DNA from 2 places in the Bacillus sp. DU-106 genome. Region 2 is predicted to be linked to the other one. Evidence: riboswitches for the same ligand, from Rfam matches in the RefSeq annotation. Region 2 holds a riboswitch; the other holds the start of a gene.
What was found. A riboswitch is a leader RNA that binds a small molecule or an ion and turns the genes downstream of it on or off. The one in region 2 is predicted to bind magnesium.
Positions count from the first base shown of each region.

Region 1: linked by a shared signal. The riboswitch ahead of mgtA (magnesium-translocating P-type ATPase) and the one ahead of C3Y97_RS07875 (P-type ATPase actuator domain-containing protein) in region 2 are both predicted to bind magnesium.

Region 1 is NZ_CP026607.1:4,135,561-4,144,169, forward strand. Features, by position in the region: gene sdaAA (L-serine ammonia-lyase, iron-sulfur-dependent, subunit alpha) at 1-746, opposite strand, end outside; gene sdaAB (L-serine ammonia-lyase, iron-sulfur-dependent subunit beta) at 765-1,424, opposite strand; gene rnz (ribonuclease Z) at 2,305-3,228, opposite strand; gene C3Y97_RS20940 (DUF3932 family protein) at 3,418-3,669, shown strand; gene C3Y97_RS20945 (hypothetical protein) at 3,704-4,243, opposite strand; M-box (ykoK) riboswitch at 4,412-4,579, shown strand; gene mgtA (magnesium-translocating P-type ATPase) at 4,911-7,616, shown strand; gene C3Y97_RS20955 (MgtC/SapB family protein) at 7,689-8,390, shown strand; gene C3Y97_RS20960 (DNA polymerase IV) at 8,431-8,609, opposite strand, start outside.
Region 2 is NZ_CP026607.1:1,506,953-1,515,561, reverse strand. Features, by position in the region: gene C3Y97_RS07900 (CpsD/CapB family tyrosine-protein kinase) at 1-474, opposite strand, end outside; gene C3Y97_RS07895 (YveK family protein) at 461-1,204, opposite strand; gene C3Y97_RS07890 (acyltransferase family protein) at 1,205-2,398, opposite strand; gene C3Y97_RS07885 (FbpB family small basic protein) at 2,728-2,868, opposite strand; gene C3Y97_RS07880 (5'-3' exonuclease) at 3,224-4,090, opposite strand; gene C3Y97_RS07875 (P-type ATPase actuator domain-containing protein) at 4,223-4,948, opposite strand; M-box (ykoK) riboswitch at 5,284-5,449, opposite strand; gene C3Y97_RS07865 (DUF350 domain-containing protein) at 5,654-6,040, opposite strand; gene C3Y97_RS07860 (glutathionylspermidine synthase family protein) at 6,033-7,271, opposite strand; gene C3Y97_RS07855 (hypothetical protein) at 7,275-7,586, opposite strand; gene C3Y97_RS07850 (hypothetical protein) at 7,670-8,119, shown strand; RNA gene ssrS (6S RNA) at 8,174-8,357, opposite strand; RNA gene ssrS (6S RNA) at 8,379-8,561, opposite strand.

The sequences.
Region 1 (8,609 bases), 2.6 Mb from region 2:
TCATCACATGGAATTGTACTCGTTACACCAGCTAATGCTAAATCTGCTGAAATCATCGCATTCGCAGCTCCTGCTGCATTACGTTTTACACAAGGTACTTCTACAAGTCCTGCAACAGGATCACACACTAAACCAAGCATGTTCTTTAATGAAATTGCCATCGCTGTAGCTGCTTGATCTTGTGTTCCACCAGCCATCTCAACTGCGGCTGCAGCCGCCATTCCACTTGCTGAACCAACTTCAGCTTGGCATCCTCCCGCTGCACCAGAAATACAAGCGTTATTCGCAACAACCATACCGAAAGCTCCTGCTGTAAATAAGAATTCAATCATTTCTTCACGTGTAGGCTGCAATTTTTCTCTTAGTGCAAATAGTACACCTGGCACTGTTCCAGCAGACCCTGCTGTTGGTGTTGCACAAATAATTCCCATCGCCGCGTTTACTTCATTTGTTGCAACAGCTTTGCTTACTGCGTCCAAAATCGTATCTCCTGATAAGCCTTTTCCACTCTTCATATACGCTTGAACTTTTACAGCATCTCCACCAGTTAAACCAGTTGGTGATTTCACGCCGCGAATACCACGTTCTACTGCTTGCTCCATCACGACTAAGTTCTTTTCCATACCAGCAATTACTTCTTCACGTGAAATACTTCTTGTTTCCATTTCACATTGAATCATAATTTCTGCGATTTTTACATTTTGTTCTTTAGCTTGCGCCACTAGTTCCGCTGCGTTCCGAAACATGGTGTGTCCCCCCTGCAATTATTCCATAATAGTTACTTGACAAATATTTTGTTGCGCTTTTATTTCTTCAATCACTTCATCTGCTAATAATTCATCTGTTTCAATGACCATAAGCGCTCTTCTTCCTTTTTCTTTACGAGAAACACTCATTGTACTAATGTTAATCTCATGTTTCGCAAGGATTGAAGCTACCGCTGCAATAGCACCGAAGCGATCGTTATTTACAATAAGTAGTGCTGGGCTCGTGCCTGATAATTGAAGATCGAATCCGTTTAATTCTACAACTTCAATTTTACCGCCACCAATTGAGCAAGCAACAACTTCAATTTCATCTTCACCTTTATACAAACGAATTCTCGCTGTATTTGGGTGAGGTGCATTGGCATCTTCTTCAATGAATTCCACTTCAATTTCGCGCTCTTTTGCTATTTCTAGCGCCTCTGGAATACGTAAGTCATCTGTTTCAAATCCTAATATTCCACCGATTAGTGCTACATCCGTACCATGCCCTCGATACGTCTTTGCAAATGATCCATATAACGAAATGCTTACTCTTTCTGGTTCATGACGAAACAGCTGGCGAGCAACTTGCCCCATTCTTGCTGCGCCTGCTGTATGTGAACTTGATGGTCCAATCATAACTGGACCGATAATATCAAATACTGAGCGATACTTCATCATAACTCCCCCTAAACCTCTATGAAAAAATTTATTCTACTATTCTATTAAGCTGCTACATCTGTCGCTTTTCCAGTTGTACCACGAATTTGTTCTGCTGTACGAATTGGATAGTTTTTGAATAAAAGTAATCCAATATAACCTGAAATAATACCAGTTATCATAATACATAAGAATCTTAGCATTATTTTCATTTAAAAATGATACAAGATAATCCAGAATAAAGTCTGGTAGCAATCCAAAGTTTAACACAGAAGCCATTGCAAGCATAGCATAAACAAGTGATATAACCATTGCTAATGCAACTAAATTTGCACCCGCTATTCCGCCTAGACTACCTGCTGATGTTCTGAACTCTTTTAAAGAGTGGTGTACCAATTAAATCTCCACCACCTTATTAATAAAAAGCTTCTACTAAGGAACTCGCAATAGCTACACTTGCTAATCATATCGTTTAGCTAAAAAGTGAAAAAGACTTATGACAAATAATAGTAATATCTTTCCTATTATAATTCTCGTGTTACTCTCTCATGATTTAGTCAACTTCACTTGTTACGATAATGACTAAAATACATGCGACTTATCATAAATTATAATCTGCCCTCATTATAGCTTGTTTTTTATAAAACGCTTACTTTTGTTGAATTTTAAAAGTTCTGAATAAAATTCCATTTCTGCTATTTGTATCACTTGTATGTCATCTGACTTATATAACAGTTTTTCTAAATAATCATTATTTCGTATTTTTATCCTATATATTCAAAGCATCCTATTTTTCTGTATCATCCAAGTATAAGTATAAAATAATAACAGTTTTATTTTTAAATTTTTTTAGACATAAAAAAATGGTAACCCACCGTTACCATTTTTTACAAAACTATTATTTTTCTACTGGGAATGATTTCAAATCTGTCGCTATTTCTGTATTAGAAAACAACTCTCTAGCCTCTTTCAATAATTCCTTATATGTATCTCCTTGATAGCGAGAACTAATGTGAGTTAATATTAGTCGCTTCGCATTTGCCTGAAGTGCAATGCTCGCAGCTTGCTTAGATGTAGAATGAAAATAATCATACGCTTGTTGCTCATCTTCTGCTGCGAAAGTCGCTTCATGGACAAGTACATCTGCATCTTGCGCAAGCTCCCTACTCGCTTCGCAATATCGGGTATCACCTAAGATAGTAATAATTCTTCCTTTTTGAGGTGGGCCGATAAACTCATTTCCATTTAATATCGTGCCATCCTCTAATTCAACTACTTCACCATCTTTTAAACGTTTAAAGATTGGACCTGGTTTCACACCCATCTCAAGCAACTTATCAACTAAAAGAGCACCTTGTATATCTTTCTCTACAATACGATATCCAAAGCATTCTATACCGTGTGACAATCTTTTCGTTTCTACATAAAATTCATTATCTTCAAATACGGTACCTTCTTCTGTTATCTCCACAACTTCAAGTGGATATTTCACATGTGTCGTACTTACCGATAATGCCACTTCAATAAATTGTTTAATTCCTTTCGGTCCATACACCGTTAAAGGCGTAGTTCCTCCTTGAAATGAACGGCTACCTAATAAACCAGGCAATCCAAAAATATGATCGCCATGTAAATGCGTAATAAATATTTTTTCAATGCGGCGCGGACGTACAGATGTATGTAATATTTGATGTTGCGTGGCCTCGCCACAATCAAATAACCAAGTTTGTCCTCGTTCTTCTAACAATTGTAAAGCAATTGCTGAAACGTTCCTTCCTTTTGAAGGAACACCTGCACCAGTTCCTAAAAATACAAATTCCACTTTCTTTCCTCCAGCTCTAAATATACTCTATCTCTCATCTTACGGAATGTTATTTCAAATGGCAAATTGAATTTACATAACCAAACATCTAGACAACTATATAACACGAACGTTATACTCAAAAAATTTAGCTATCGTTCGTGTTTTGTGTTAAAATAATTATACTACATTTTAAGGGAGCGTTTTATTATGAAAGAAGTATTTCGTTTACAAACTGATTTTTCATCTTCATTTGATCGCTGGGTAAGTTCTTTCGTGTCTGATCACCCAGCACAATTAGAATGGACAACTTTAAAGGAATTAATCCATGAATATACAACATCACATACAAATGATACGTTACCAGCATATATTTCTTCAGCTTTAACATATTACGCCCAACGCGTTTCAACTACAAACAGTTCAGAGATTGTTATTTTTGAAAACCCTACAATCTCGTAATCTATAATAAAAAAGCACTGGTTACAGTGCTTTTTTATTTATACTTATTTAGCAAATGATTATATTCCGTCCAAAAGTCGGTATACATACTTCGCTCAAACTCATTTGAAATTATCTTTTCACTTGATTTATTAAATAATTCTTTTGCTTGTAGTGCAAAAGAAACAATTTGTTTTCTATATTCATTTTCATTTACTTCTATATGAAGCCCTTCATAGTATATAGCCTTTTGATCAGTAGAAATAACTTTGACAAAATCCTTTAAAACCACATTTTCACCTATATGGTTTATAGTCCAATGAATTGAAATTGGGCATCCTAACATGAGCATAGTGCCACATCCGTGCAAAATAAGCCCCTCTTCATTTTCAATATCACAAATATATTCTTTATCTAAAGTTCGTAACAGAGCTAAAGCTGATTCACTTATTCCCCATTCCTCATCCATACCTGTTTGTGTAATAATCGTTCCATCCACATTTAAATAAATTTCCCCGTGAGAACATAAATCTTCCTGCTCATTAAACAACCACTTTTGATTCTCAATATTTATAATAAAATTTTGTGGTCCCATTACAAATTCCCCTTTTATAAAAATATTTATTTTTCATATTATTTATAATCAATATCATACATTTCATCCCACATATCTATTATAAATCCGTTTAATATTTTAAAAACACAGATAAAAAAGATATTGACACTACAATTTTACAGTGCTAACATTCAACATGTAATTGAATATGGTCTCTGTTAGGTGAGGCTCCTGTATAGAGAAACGCTGCTGCCCAAAAATGTCGAGAGACGCCAATGGGTCAACAGGAAAGGTCGGAATGAAGGCCTTTTTTAATGTAGCTGGTTTCAGTACCTATGCTATACAGTGCTAAAACTCAACGAGGGAGAGGTGCATGTATTTTGTCATACACAAAAACTGTTTTTATTTATGTCTACTAACAGTCTTTGTTGTGGACTCTTTTAACTGCGAATTCAGACCTTTACTCGTTTTGAGTAAAGGTCTTTTTACGTCTATATGCACCTTACTATGAAACAAACATAGCATATTCAGAAACTACTAAATTGTACGGAGGTGAGGAACAGTTGGCAATTGATGATTCGGCCCAGATACCCATACGTTTTACATTCATATTTCATCATGTAGGTAGGAAAGAAACTGTTCCTCACCATTTCAAATAGTTAGGTAACAGATTGTTTCCTCCTTCATGACAGAGGAGGAACTACCGATGTTTAATTTACAAAGACAAGAAACAAAGCATGCTTATGAGCAAGATAGCATGAAAACAAATAACGAATTATTAGTGGAGGTTGCAACACAAGATGTAAGCTCTGCGTTAAAACTTTTAGAAACAACACAAGATGGATTATCTAAACAAGAAGCGTCTCGTAGACTTTCTTTATATGGTCCGAACGAAATAGCTCATAATAAAATGGCACCGTGGTACATTCAATTTCTGTCGGCATTTAAAAATCCATTTATTTTCGTTTTATTAGCTCTTGGAGCACTCTCCTTTTTCACGGATGATATGCAAGGAACAATTGTCGTATCTGCAATGGTACTACTTAGTGCAACAATTCGGTTTTCCCAAGAATTTCGTTCTCAAAAAGCTGCCGATAATTTAAAAGCTATGGTTCGAACAACTGCAAGCGTATTTAGAATAAATGGATTTGTACATGAAACAAAAAATGTAACGAATTTAAATCGAAATTACACAACAGAAATTCCAATTGAGGAACTTGTACCTGGCGATATCATTTCCCTTTCAGCCGGTGATATCATTCCAGCTGATGTGCGTATTGTATCCGCTAAAGATTTATTTGTTAATCAATCTTCTTTAACAGGGGAAGCACTTCCTGTAGAAAAATACGAACACTGCTACCATACAGAAAATAAGCATATCTTACCGACAAACATGAAAAAAAATTACAATCCACTCGATATGGAAAACCTTTGTTTCATGGGAACAAATATTGTAAGTGGTAGCGCAAAAGCTGTTGTCATCTCAACAAGTACCGATACGTATTTCGGCTCTTTAGCCAATAAGGTAATTGGAAAGCGTGTAGAAACAAACTTTGATAAAGGTGTAAACAAAGTAAGCTGGCTCTTAATTACATTCATGCTTATTATGGCACCTATTGTTCTTCTCATTAATGGATTCACAAAAGGTGATTGGCAAGAAGCTTTCTTCTTCGCTATTGCCGTCGCTGTTGGCCTTACACCTGAAATGTTACCAATGATTGTAACTGCTAATTTAGCTAAAGGTGCCGTTAAAATGTCTAAACAAAAAGTAATTGTAAAACAGCTAAATTCTATTCAAAACTTAGGTGCTATGAACATTCTTTGTACAGATAAAACCGGAACTTTAACAGAAGATAACGTTGTCCTTGTTCGTCACTTAGATCCCAAGGGAAATGAATGCAATCGCGTCTTGCAATTTGCCTATTTAAATAGTTTCTATCAAACTGGATTGAAAAATTTAATAGATAAAGCTGTTATTAAGCATACAGAGGAAAACAATACATTTAATCCATCAGCTTTTCAAAAGCTAGATGAAATTCCATTCGATTTCGCCCGCCGGCGTATGTCAGTCATCGTAAAGGATATTTCAGGTGAACATACAATGGTTTGTAAAGGTGCCGTAGAAGAAATTTTATCAATTTGTAACTACACTGAAGTGGATGAAAAAATCGTTCCACTCACCGAGGAAATACGTTCAAATGTCAAAAAAATAAGTGAGACACTAAATAGTGAAGGTATGCGGGTTATTGCTGTGGCTTATAAAAAAGATAGAAGAATAAATGATACAGAGTACACAGTAAAAGACGAAACTGATATGATTCTCGCTGGATATATCGGCTTTTTAGATCCACCGAAACCATCTGCAGCAGCTGCAATTCAAGCATTACAGAAACATGGTGTACAAGTGAAAATTTTAACTGGCGATAACGAAATTGTTACAAGAAAGGTTTGTAAAGAAGTTGGATTAGATATCTGCGAACCAATCCTCGGTTACGAGATTGATTCTTTACCAGATAAAGCATTAGCAAGACTTGCCGAAGAAACGACTGTATTTGCGAAGCTTAATCCCATGCAAAAATCTCGTATTATACACGCATTACAAGGAAATGGACACACTGTAGGTTACATGGGAGACGGCATTAACGATGCTGTAGCATTACGTGAAGCTGATGTCGGAATATCTGTTGATACTGCTACTGATATTGCGAAAGAAGCTTCCGATATTATTCTACTCGAAAAAAGTTTAACTATATTAGAAGCAGGGATTTTAGAAGGACGTACTACATTCGGAAATATTTTAAAATATATTAAGATGACAGCTAGCTCTAACTTCGGTAATGTGTTTAGCGTGTTAGTAGCAAGTGCTTTCATTCCTTTTTTACCGATGCTTGCCATTCATCTTTTAATTCAAAACTTACTTTATGATATTTCACAACTTTCTATTCCATGGGACAAAATGGATAAAGAGTTTCTAGAAAAACCACGAAAATGGGATACTGCAAACTTACGAAACTTCATTATTTGTATCGGCCCAATTAGTTCTATATTTGATATTATCACATACGTAGTCATGTGGAATGTATTTGGTGCAAATACACCGAGCGAGCAATCATTATTCCAGTCCGGTTGGTTTGTCGTTGGGTTGTTAACACAAACTTTAATTGTTCACATGATAAGAACACAAAAGATTCCATTTATTCAAAGTACTGCATCAACACCAGTCGTTTTATTAACCGCTCTTATTATGGCAATCGGGATTTATATTCCATTCTCACCACTTGGTGCAGCCGTTGGTTTACAAGCATTGCCACTTAACTATTTCCCTTGGTTAGTAGGAATACTATTAGGCTACGCTTTTTTAACACAATTCCTGAAAAAGCTTTATATTAAAAAGTTTCATAGCTGGTTGTAAAAATAAGAATGAGTGGGTATCCCCCGCTCATTCTAAAAAACATAACACATATTATATATGGAGGTGACCATGATGGTATGGTACGACATTGTATTCAGGTTAGTTATAGCAATTATTGTAGGAGCTTGCATTGGAATGGAAAGACAATGGAGACACCGAATGGCTGGGTTACGGACAAATGCTCTCGTATCACTTGGTGCCTGTATATTTGTTTTATTATCCGTCATGCTTGATCATGATGCTAGCCCATCCCGCATTGCTGCTCAAGTCGTTAGTGGTATTGGATTTTTAGGGGGTGGCGTTATTATCCGCGATGGTTTTAGTATTAGAGGGCTAAATACAGCAGCTACTTTATGGTGTGCAGCTGCTGTCGGTACTCTTACAGGCGCCGGTTTCCTCGTTGCAGCTATATTAGGTGCAGCCGGCGTGTTACTAGCAAATATACTTCTTCGCCCAATTGCTCTTTTTATGAATAAAAAATCAAAAGAAGAATCACCAGAACAAACGAACTACTTACTTTCCCTTACTTGTTCAGAAGAAAATGAAGCACATATTCGTTTTTTACTTATGCATATGGTAAGTACAGAAGGAATCGGTTTAAAAGAGTTGTATAGTGAAGACGTAGATTCTAATCAAAAGGTGTGTATACAGGCTACATTACATCGCAAGACAAATGCGGCTATCTTAATTGAAAAAATAGTAAGTAGAATGCTATTAGAATCTGGCGTTACTGGAGCTGGATGGAAGACTTCTTTAAATTTAGAAGCGAGTTAACTAGGAAAGGTGTCATGATTTTACTACTTCATGACACCTTCTACATAAACTTATTTTCTAACTTTTGTTGAAACGACTTCTCTTGCTTACGTAGTAGTTGACTACCTCGTTGTAAAATCGGTGTTCCATACTTATCGTTAATTTGATCAATGACAGCAAGTAGTGGTTCTTTTTTCGCATCCTCTTCAAATGAAAATAAATCTAATTGTTTCACCGATT
Region 2 (8,609 bases):
AAGATCAAATACTTCAGAAGAATAAAAGAAAATGTAATCAAAATCTTCTTTCCACTTAGCAATCGCATTATCAAATTCATCCATAGCAACTAAGGGCGTCCCTGTGTGTACTGTTTTTTTTGCAGGAATACAATATAAGTATTTAGACAAATTACTAGAAAAAGATTCATAATTGCAGGGGGAAGAGCTTATTATATCGTTTACGGTTATCATGTGATCACTTTGCAATAATACATGTAATTGAGGGTCAGAAAAATTCACATCAATAAGTAACACCTTTTTCTTCATTTCCGCAAACACTAGACCCATATTTACTATAAGCGAGGCAACAACCCCTCTGTCCTTCGTTGAACTAACTGTGAACAGTTGTTTCCCAGATTTTTTCAGCTCGTGATACACCGTATAAAACTGCTCTTTCATCAGATCATCATGCAAATCGGATGGCAGCTGTTTCTTTGTCCTAAACATCGACATGTTCACCTCGATATATAGATGATTGTTTATCAACCTCTGTAGGTTTCTTTTTTCTATTCGGTTTCATATTTATGTGACCAATAACAGAGACTGTTGTTATTTTCTCTAAATCTTGTTCCGTGTATATACGTTCATCAAAATAATCTTGAAATACAGCTAAACCTATCCCAACAAAAAAACTAACAATTAAAGAAATAGGAATGATCAGTTGAAATTTTGGAAACATTTTTTCAGCCTGTTCCTGTAACTCAGGATCCGTCAACACTTTCACACCTTGTACATTTGTGTACTGTTGAAAACTTTGTTGTGATTGCTCTGCCAATGTCTTTACAATGTCTTTCACGACTTTCGGATTGGAATCTTTTACTGTAACAGTTACAATTTGTGAGTTGTCTGTATTCACCACCGAGATTTTTTGTGCTAATTCATAACTTGATTGCTCTAATTTCAAAGTTTTTTTGACTGTTGATATAATTAATGGGCTTTTTAAAATATCAACATACGATGTTACTAGTTGCTTATTTTCTTGTGTTTTATTTGTTGAATTTTCCTTATTAAACTCATCTAAATTCCCAACAAGAATTTGCGTTGAATATTGATATGAAGGCTTTAAAACATACATAGAGATAAGAACTAAAGAAGCGGTTAAACAACACATCGTTAAAATAATCGTTACGAATCTTCTTTTCAATAATTGTTGAAAATCTTTTATACTCATTTCTTGCTTCAATTATTTCACCGCCCTTTTCTGAATAACATCCTGCAAGTCACTCTTTACAGATACCCCTCTCTTCTTTCTATCCACTTGTTTTGTTACATACTTTCCGACTCTGAATGCAAATTTTTCTACATATATATACGAAAGTATTGCAAGTATAAACGAAAAAACAAGTGAAAAAATTAAAATAATAGGCAACGGTAATATTTCATGGAGCATGTATATAAGGGAAAACAACGATATAATATGGTATAAATAAAGACTGTAAGAAATCTTCCCCAAATATAACAAGTATTTATTGCGTAGCAAGGACGACAAAGTTGATATTGACAAGCTTAATATGACAAATAGACTTGCACTTATCGCCACTACGTAGTCTCGAAATATGAAATTATTGAGCACTTTCATTTCTCCAATAAGTCCTTCGTACATAAAAAGTAAAATCGCAAATAAAAACCATGCAATTTTCGTGTTTTTAGTACAATTACTATAAAAAACTATTAATTTATTTTTATACTTCGCAATTAGTGCCCCTAGTAAAAACAGCACCGTATAATGCAACGTTAATGCATAGCTTGTTAATGTTAAGCCCGAGCGAAACAAAAATAATATTACGACAGAACATATACTAAGACTAAACAATAATAGTAATGAACACCTCAACGTTTTTCGTAAGCAAATCATCAAAATTAGCGGAAAAATTATTGATATTCGCATTTCATGGACAAGTGACCAAATCACACCGTTATATGCATCTGTATTATATTTCCCAACCAATAAAATATGTTGCGCTATTAAACTTGAAGAACTTTCAATCGTCCACGAGCGATTAAACCATTCACTTAAATAAGAAATACCATATCCACTAATTGTAGTCTGGCATATAATAGCTATAATTAGTGCTACAATATAGGGAATGTATATTCTGCATATACGTTTTAAAAGGTATGATCCATAACTACTATAGGTTTTTTGAATAGATTCATACAAAACAAATCCGCTCAAAACAAAAAAGATAATAACAGATTCATTACCACTACTAAAAATTAGACGAGCAGGCGTTTCTTTTAATAGATACACAACAAATGGTTTATTATCTTCATAACTGTAATTTTGAAATGCTGAAAAAATCATTAAATGATGACCGATCATTACTATTAATGAAGAAATCCCTCTTATAGAATCCAATTCCTCGTATCTCTTCATCTTTTTACATCAACTCCTAATGAAATGATAATAATCATTTCAAAGCGACATCTTTATTCATATTCCTCTCCTTTCTTTTCATTCCAATTTTTCATATTAAAATGATTTTATAGTATAAATTTGAGTGTATTGTAACATTTTTTGTAATATTATGAATAGCGAATCTCAAAAATTGGTATATACCAATTTCAACCTCGAAAAATGAGTAATATTGATAGAAAAACGCTATAAAAATATCTTGCAAATTTACATAAATTAAAGAGATGAATAGCGTTTTTTCAATATAAAATAAAAAAGATAGCCTGCATAGGCTATCTTTTTTATTTTATTTAATTACTAGCACCACTATATGCTACATGTCGTTTCTCAATTCTCTCTTCAATTTCTTTCATATTTTCTTTATTATTTAATAGTGATTGTTTATTTTCAATTAATAATTGTTTAAAAGATTTTCTCACTTTTTTTCTCATTTTCATTGTCCTCCTTGGGGGATGGTTTATATAAAAGATAAAGAATTATCTGTGTGTCCTTATAATAATTGATTGTTGTGAATTCTATTTGAACTTCATATGAAAATTCCGTTTATTTTCTGACAACTTTGTGAACACGAAAAAATGATTATCTAAAACTATGTTGAAATTAATTCACTTCATGATAAAAGTTATTATTTTCATCAACTTTTATCATTATATCTTGTCGAAATATTTATATATTTAAAATTGAGTTCGACATAATTTTATTTATTATAATACTGTTTACAAAAACAAAAAGAAGGTGTCACCAAGTCAAAGTTCGACTTATGCAACATCCCTCTTCCCAAACTATTTATAGCATATTTATTAATATTTCAGGTCTTCCCCAATTCATTTCTTCACAAACAAATCTAAGTTTTTCTTCATCCATTGTGTGTAATCCTTCTTCTAGTGAACATGAAATTGGAACTTCACAGTGAATTTGGGCTAATTCTAACGAAATATTTAAGTTCTCTAAATCACTTTCAATCTTCGTACGCTGCGCTTTTGTTAATGACTCTACATTTTCTAGTACAGCGGATACTGTTCCGTGCTCTTGAATAAGCTTATACGCTGTTTTTTCACCGATACCTTTTACCCCTGGATAATTATCACTTGTATCTCCCATGAAAGCTTTTGCATGGACGATTTGCCACGGCTCTACACCTTTTTCTTCCATGATTTTCTCCGGTGTGTAATATTCGTAATTTCCAATTCCTTTACGCAGAAGCATGACTGTAACGCTCTTATCAACAAGTTGAAGTAAATCCGTATCACCTGTTAAAATATAAACTTCAGCTTCATTGCAATATTGTTTTGCAAGCGTACCGATACAATCATCGGCTTCGTAGCCTTTCATACCGATAACTGGAATGGATAATTTTGCAGTCATTTCTTGCACTAAATCAAATTGAGGAATTAATTCTTCTGGTGGCGCTGCACGATTTGCTTTATAATTCGAGAACGATTCTGTTCTAAATGTCGTACTTCCCATATCCCAGCATGTAACGATATGTGTTGGTTCGATCGCTTGCGTAGCTGTTAATAAGTGTTTCATATAACCATGAATCCCGTTCGTAGGGGTTCCATCTTGTCGTTTCATAAATTGTCCGTAGACACTTGTTGCGTAAAAAGCACGAAATAATAGTGCCATACCATCAACTAATAATACTTTTTTCATAATTCCTCTCCTATTAAAAAAATAATAACCTTACGTTATCACGTAAGGTTATATAAATAGATTACCATTCTACGTTTTTGCTCAACTTTGTCTATTATACATTGTTTTTGTATATTTAGCATCATTAACACATTAAGACGTTCTACTACAACAAGTATGCAAGATGCCTGAATACGTATTTTTTCCAGTAGAAACAACGATAGCTTTTGCATTTCCACTAACAATATGCGAACCTTTAAAACATACATTTTCAAGCTCAAGTGGATTATAATCTTTCATCCGTTTTAATGGAATAAACCGTTTACGTTCAAGGTGATAGCAGCTCTCAAACTTCTCTATATTCGCTTCGTTTCCCGTTAACACAGACTCATTCACTAATAAATCATCTGCATAAATAATACGTACATCAGCTGGCACAGCATCTCCAGCCGAAAGAAAAATCATATCTCCAGGTACAAGTTCTTGCACAGGTATCTCCATCATTTTCAGTTCACTATTTAGCCCTGTACTACTAGAACATTCTACTCTAGATACAGTAATCGTTTCACGTTGTAATTCATCACACACACGTTGTTTTGAAAAACCTGGAATCATGCCACCTAGCTTCATCATTACTTCTGCAAGAAGTGCTCTTTTTGAAGTTAGTTCATTTCGGCCATATACTTGAATACGTTTTTGTGCCTCTTTCATTGATAGTCCATCTCTTGTTGTTTTAAAATATGCAAATACAGATTTTACATCTCTTGTTGCAATTTCAATTAATAAATCTTTATTTTTTTGGAGCATTGTTTGTTCTTTTATTGATTTTTTACTTAGTTTATATGACGTGTTACCCACAGTTTTGTTTGCATATAACATATTATCGTCTCCTCCTTTACAACATAGGAAGAAACGCTTTGTTTCTCAATTTATCCACTTTACTGTGAAAGTGTCTCGCGCTTTATAAACGCTATATTGTGATAAATATAGAGGGAGGAACAAATCGTTTCCTGCCTACATCATATATTTTTGATTTGAAGTATATGGGTAACGGAACCGAGTCAGAATTTGACATGCTCCTCACCTCCTCGTTTAATTTTATAGTTTATACTATGAAATTACTCATAGCTTGGTAACAAAAAAGACCCCTACCCTTAAGAGAGTAGCGGCCATTACATACACAAATAAACGATTTCTAATATAATTAGAAATCTACGGACCTCTCCCTCACCGAGTTTTAGCACTGTATAGCATAGGTACATTACCAGCTACGTTAAGAAAAACCTTAATTCGATCATTCCTGTTGACCCATTGGCGTCTCTCGACATTTTTGGGCAGTAGCATTTCTCTATACAGGAGCCTCACCTAACAGAGACTTATTTTCATTACATTGAAAATGTTACTCTTATTTAAAATAGATGTCAACCGTAGCCTACAATTTTTTCAAATGGTATGGCAAACTAACGTATATAAAGTGAAACTTTAATCAGTGGGGGTTTTGTTCATCCCCCACTGATTATTAGCCCTCACCAATCGGGCTTTTACGGAATAAAATAAAAAACTTTACGTTTAAACGTAAAGTTTTTAATAAGTTATACAACCAGCAATTACAATCCCAATTGAAAGCGATAAAAACATAAGAAAAAGACCGACTGCTTGATTATCTTCTTCGAGACTTTTGTTTATATTAAAGCGTGGTGTAAGCCACTCAGCTAAATAAAAGACGATAATTTGAGCCAAAATCCCAACTGCTCCCCACGAAATCATATCAAGAAGTGAAATTGAATTAGCTGCTGTCGAATATAAAACGATAGCTAACCCAAGTAATCGCCCTCCAAGCACATAGCTTACCGCCTTATTACCTTGAGCCATTAACTTAAATTCCTTAACTTTCGTTGTCACTTCCATCAAGAACAGACCAATACATAAAAGACCGAGTGTTACTGCTAAATATAATAAAAAATTAATCATTTTTCCCCCTCCTTTTTATACCTACCGGTAAATAGTACGATTCATTTCCTGTAATCTTTTCTCCCGCGCGAATACCGATACTACTCGCTTTTCCAGCAATTAAAAACGAACCAAACACATATGACAGTTTCTCGATCCCTTTTTCTGTTTCCAAGGATACGACTGGCAGTTCGATATACTTTTGAAATATCGGCAGTGACGCTTTATATGTTTGGTGTGCATTTTGAAGCATAATATTTTCGTCTTTATCGCGAATCGTAATTGTATCTCCTTCTCTCCCAAATGAAGGTTTTTGAACGAAAGAACCTTTTCCTAAAAATAAATCTGGTTCTAAATATGTAGGTAACATATATTCTTTAATCCACTGTTGTTCCTCATTTGTATAAAAGGCCTCTTCTTCTGCTAACCCCCAAATAAGACACTGAATTGATTTTGGCTGAAGTAAAAATGCTGACAAAGGATTTATTATAAAAAGCTTTCCGGCTTTTACAAGTTGCAGCAGTTCCACACCTACCAAATCTCCTGTTTCAGGATCTTGATCCTCAATTAAATCTTCTATCGGATATGTTTGGCGATATAAAACATCAATCTTCGCCCCATCTTTATCGACTAGAGCATCCTTTGTAATTCTAAGTTCTGACATTGGCACTACTTTATTTTCAACATGGCATAGCTGACTTAAATACATAGTGGTATTCCAATCCTCGATATGTTCATGATGTGCTGTAAAAACAACATTTGGATTATCTAATCCCTTTGTCGCTTCCATTACTGCTTTCGTTACACCAGAAGATAGCAATCGTTCTTGATCCGAGTTTGGATCATCATAGCCTAGATTTCCACATACTTTCCCATTCATTTGAAAACATTCCACAATAAAAGTTGGTGTATCACTATTAAACTCAAGCATTTTGATTTTGTTATCCTCTGTTACAGCAAAATCAAATCGCGAAATTACAGATTCAGGATAGAGCCCTTTCATTCTAATGAAAGATAAACTCGCGGATGGAAAGCCAAGATCTAGAAGCTGTTCGTCACTTAAATTACGCAGCAGTCTAGCAGTCTTAAAAAATATTTTCCCCATTCGTTCAGTCGCTAAGTGTAATTGGTCCAAAGTCTGATTTGTTATAGAAAAAACATGAAACAAACTATACTCACATTCATATAAATCCGACCAAAAATCCGGATATTTTAAATAAAATTCTTTTCGATCCCTTATGTATTGCGACATATTTTAGCCCCCAAATCCTCCCTTTGAACCGCTTCCAATTCCACCTTTAAATTCAGCAGACGATTGATACGATTTAAACGCCGATGAATTTTTAAAAGTGGATTTATTTTGATAGTATCGCCCACCATAGAAATAATGCCCACGATAACCTGAACTACTATCATCACACTGCCATACCCCAAGTTCATCATCCCAATCCCAATCAGAACAACTATTATCATTTGGTTTTGGGGGAAGATCTTGTGCGCAACCAAATAAAGTGCCAGTCATTAAAGACGTTACGACACCACCTACTAGCCATTTCGTTTTTGTCACCTTCGCACTCCCCTTTTTAAATTCTATTCCTATTATATAGGATGGCATGATAAAGTAGAAGAAAAAGGAAGAAGAGGGATTAAATGCGCTTAGAATATCGACTTAATGATGAAACGAAAGGATATCCTGCTTTATGGAACTACGCCAATATTTCTAATTCTGAAATTATCGCACGCATGACTTGTGAATATTTTATTAAAGAGAAAAATACTTATGTTGTTACTGCAACTTCGGTTGATCCAGACGGAACAGCAGTTATTTATATTCAAAAAGAAGTTTTCGCAAATGACCCTTCAGACCCTACATACTCCTACATCGGTTTTGAAATTAGAGAACTAAGTGAAACGAGTTCAAACATAGTAGATAGTCAAGATGTATGGAACTATGAAGAAATTTTACCATCTCTTCATTCAGATATTATATATATTCAGCGAGACGGCATGTCTATGGAGTTCTCCTTAGATTCAAGAGAGATTGATGAAGACAGAAAGTGCTACATTTATTACGGAAACTTCACAGGTGAATCAAGATAATATTGATATATCTATGCAACAAAAAAACCTTACGTATAAAACGTAAGGTTTTTATATAGCCCCACATATGCCGTTCTCTCTAGATGTCCATAAACCTGCTCTCACAGGTGGATGCTCTCACAAATGTTTGTAACTTCCTTCTTAAAAAGATGGCATGTTAGCTACATTTAAATATTGAACTTCCATATTAAACTTATTGGTTTAAGACATGCATAAGCTACGTACACCGTAGGAATTTTATATAAGGTTAGTTGAAATAAGACCCCCGCACGTGCCGCTCCTCGTAAATGTCCAAAAACCCGCTACTCGCAGGTGGATGCCCTCACAGTTACCGTACATCTTCCTCCACAAGGAAGGCTTGATGATGGTCGCTAAATATTGAGCTTCCGTATAACTAACATCGGTTTTAGACATAAATAAGTTACGTACACCGCAGGATGTATTATTTACTTGTCGTTATATTATCACATTGTTTCCAATGTGTAAAATA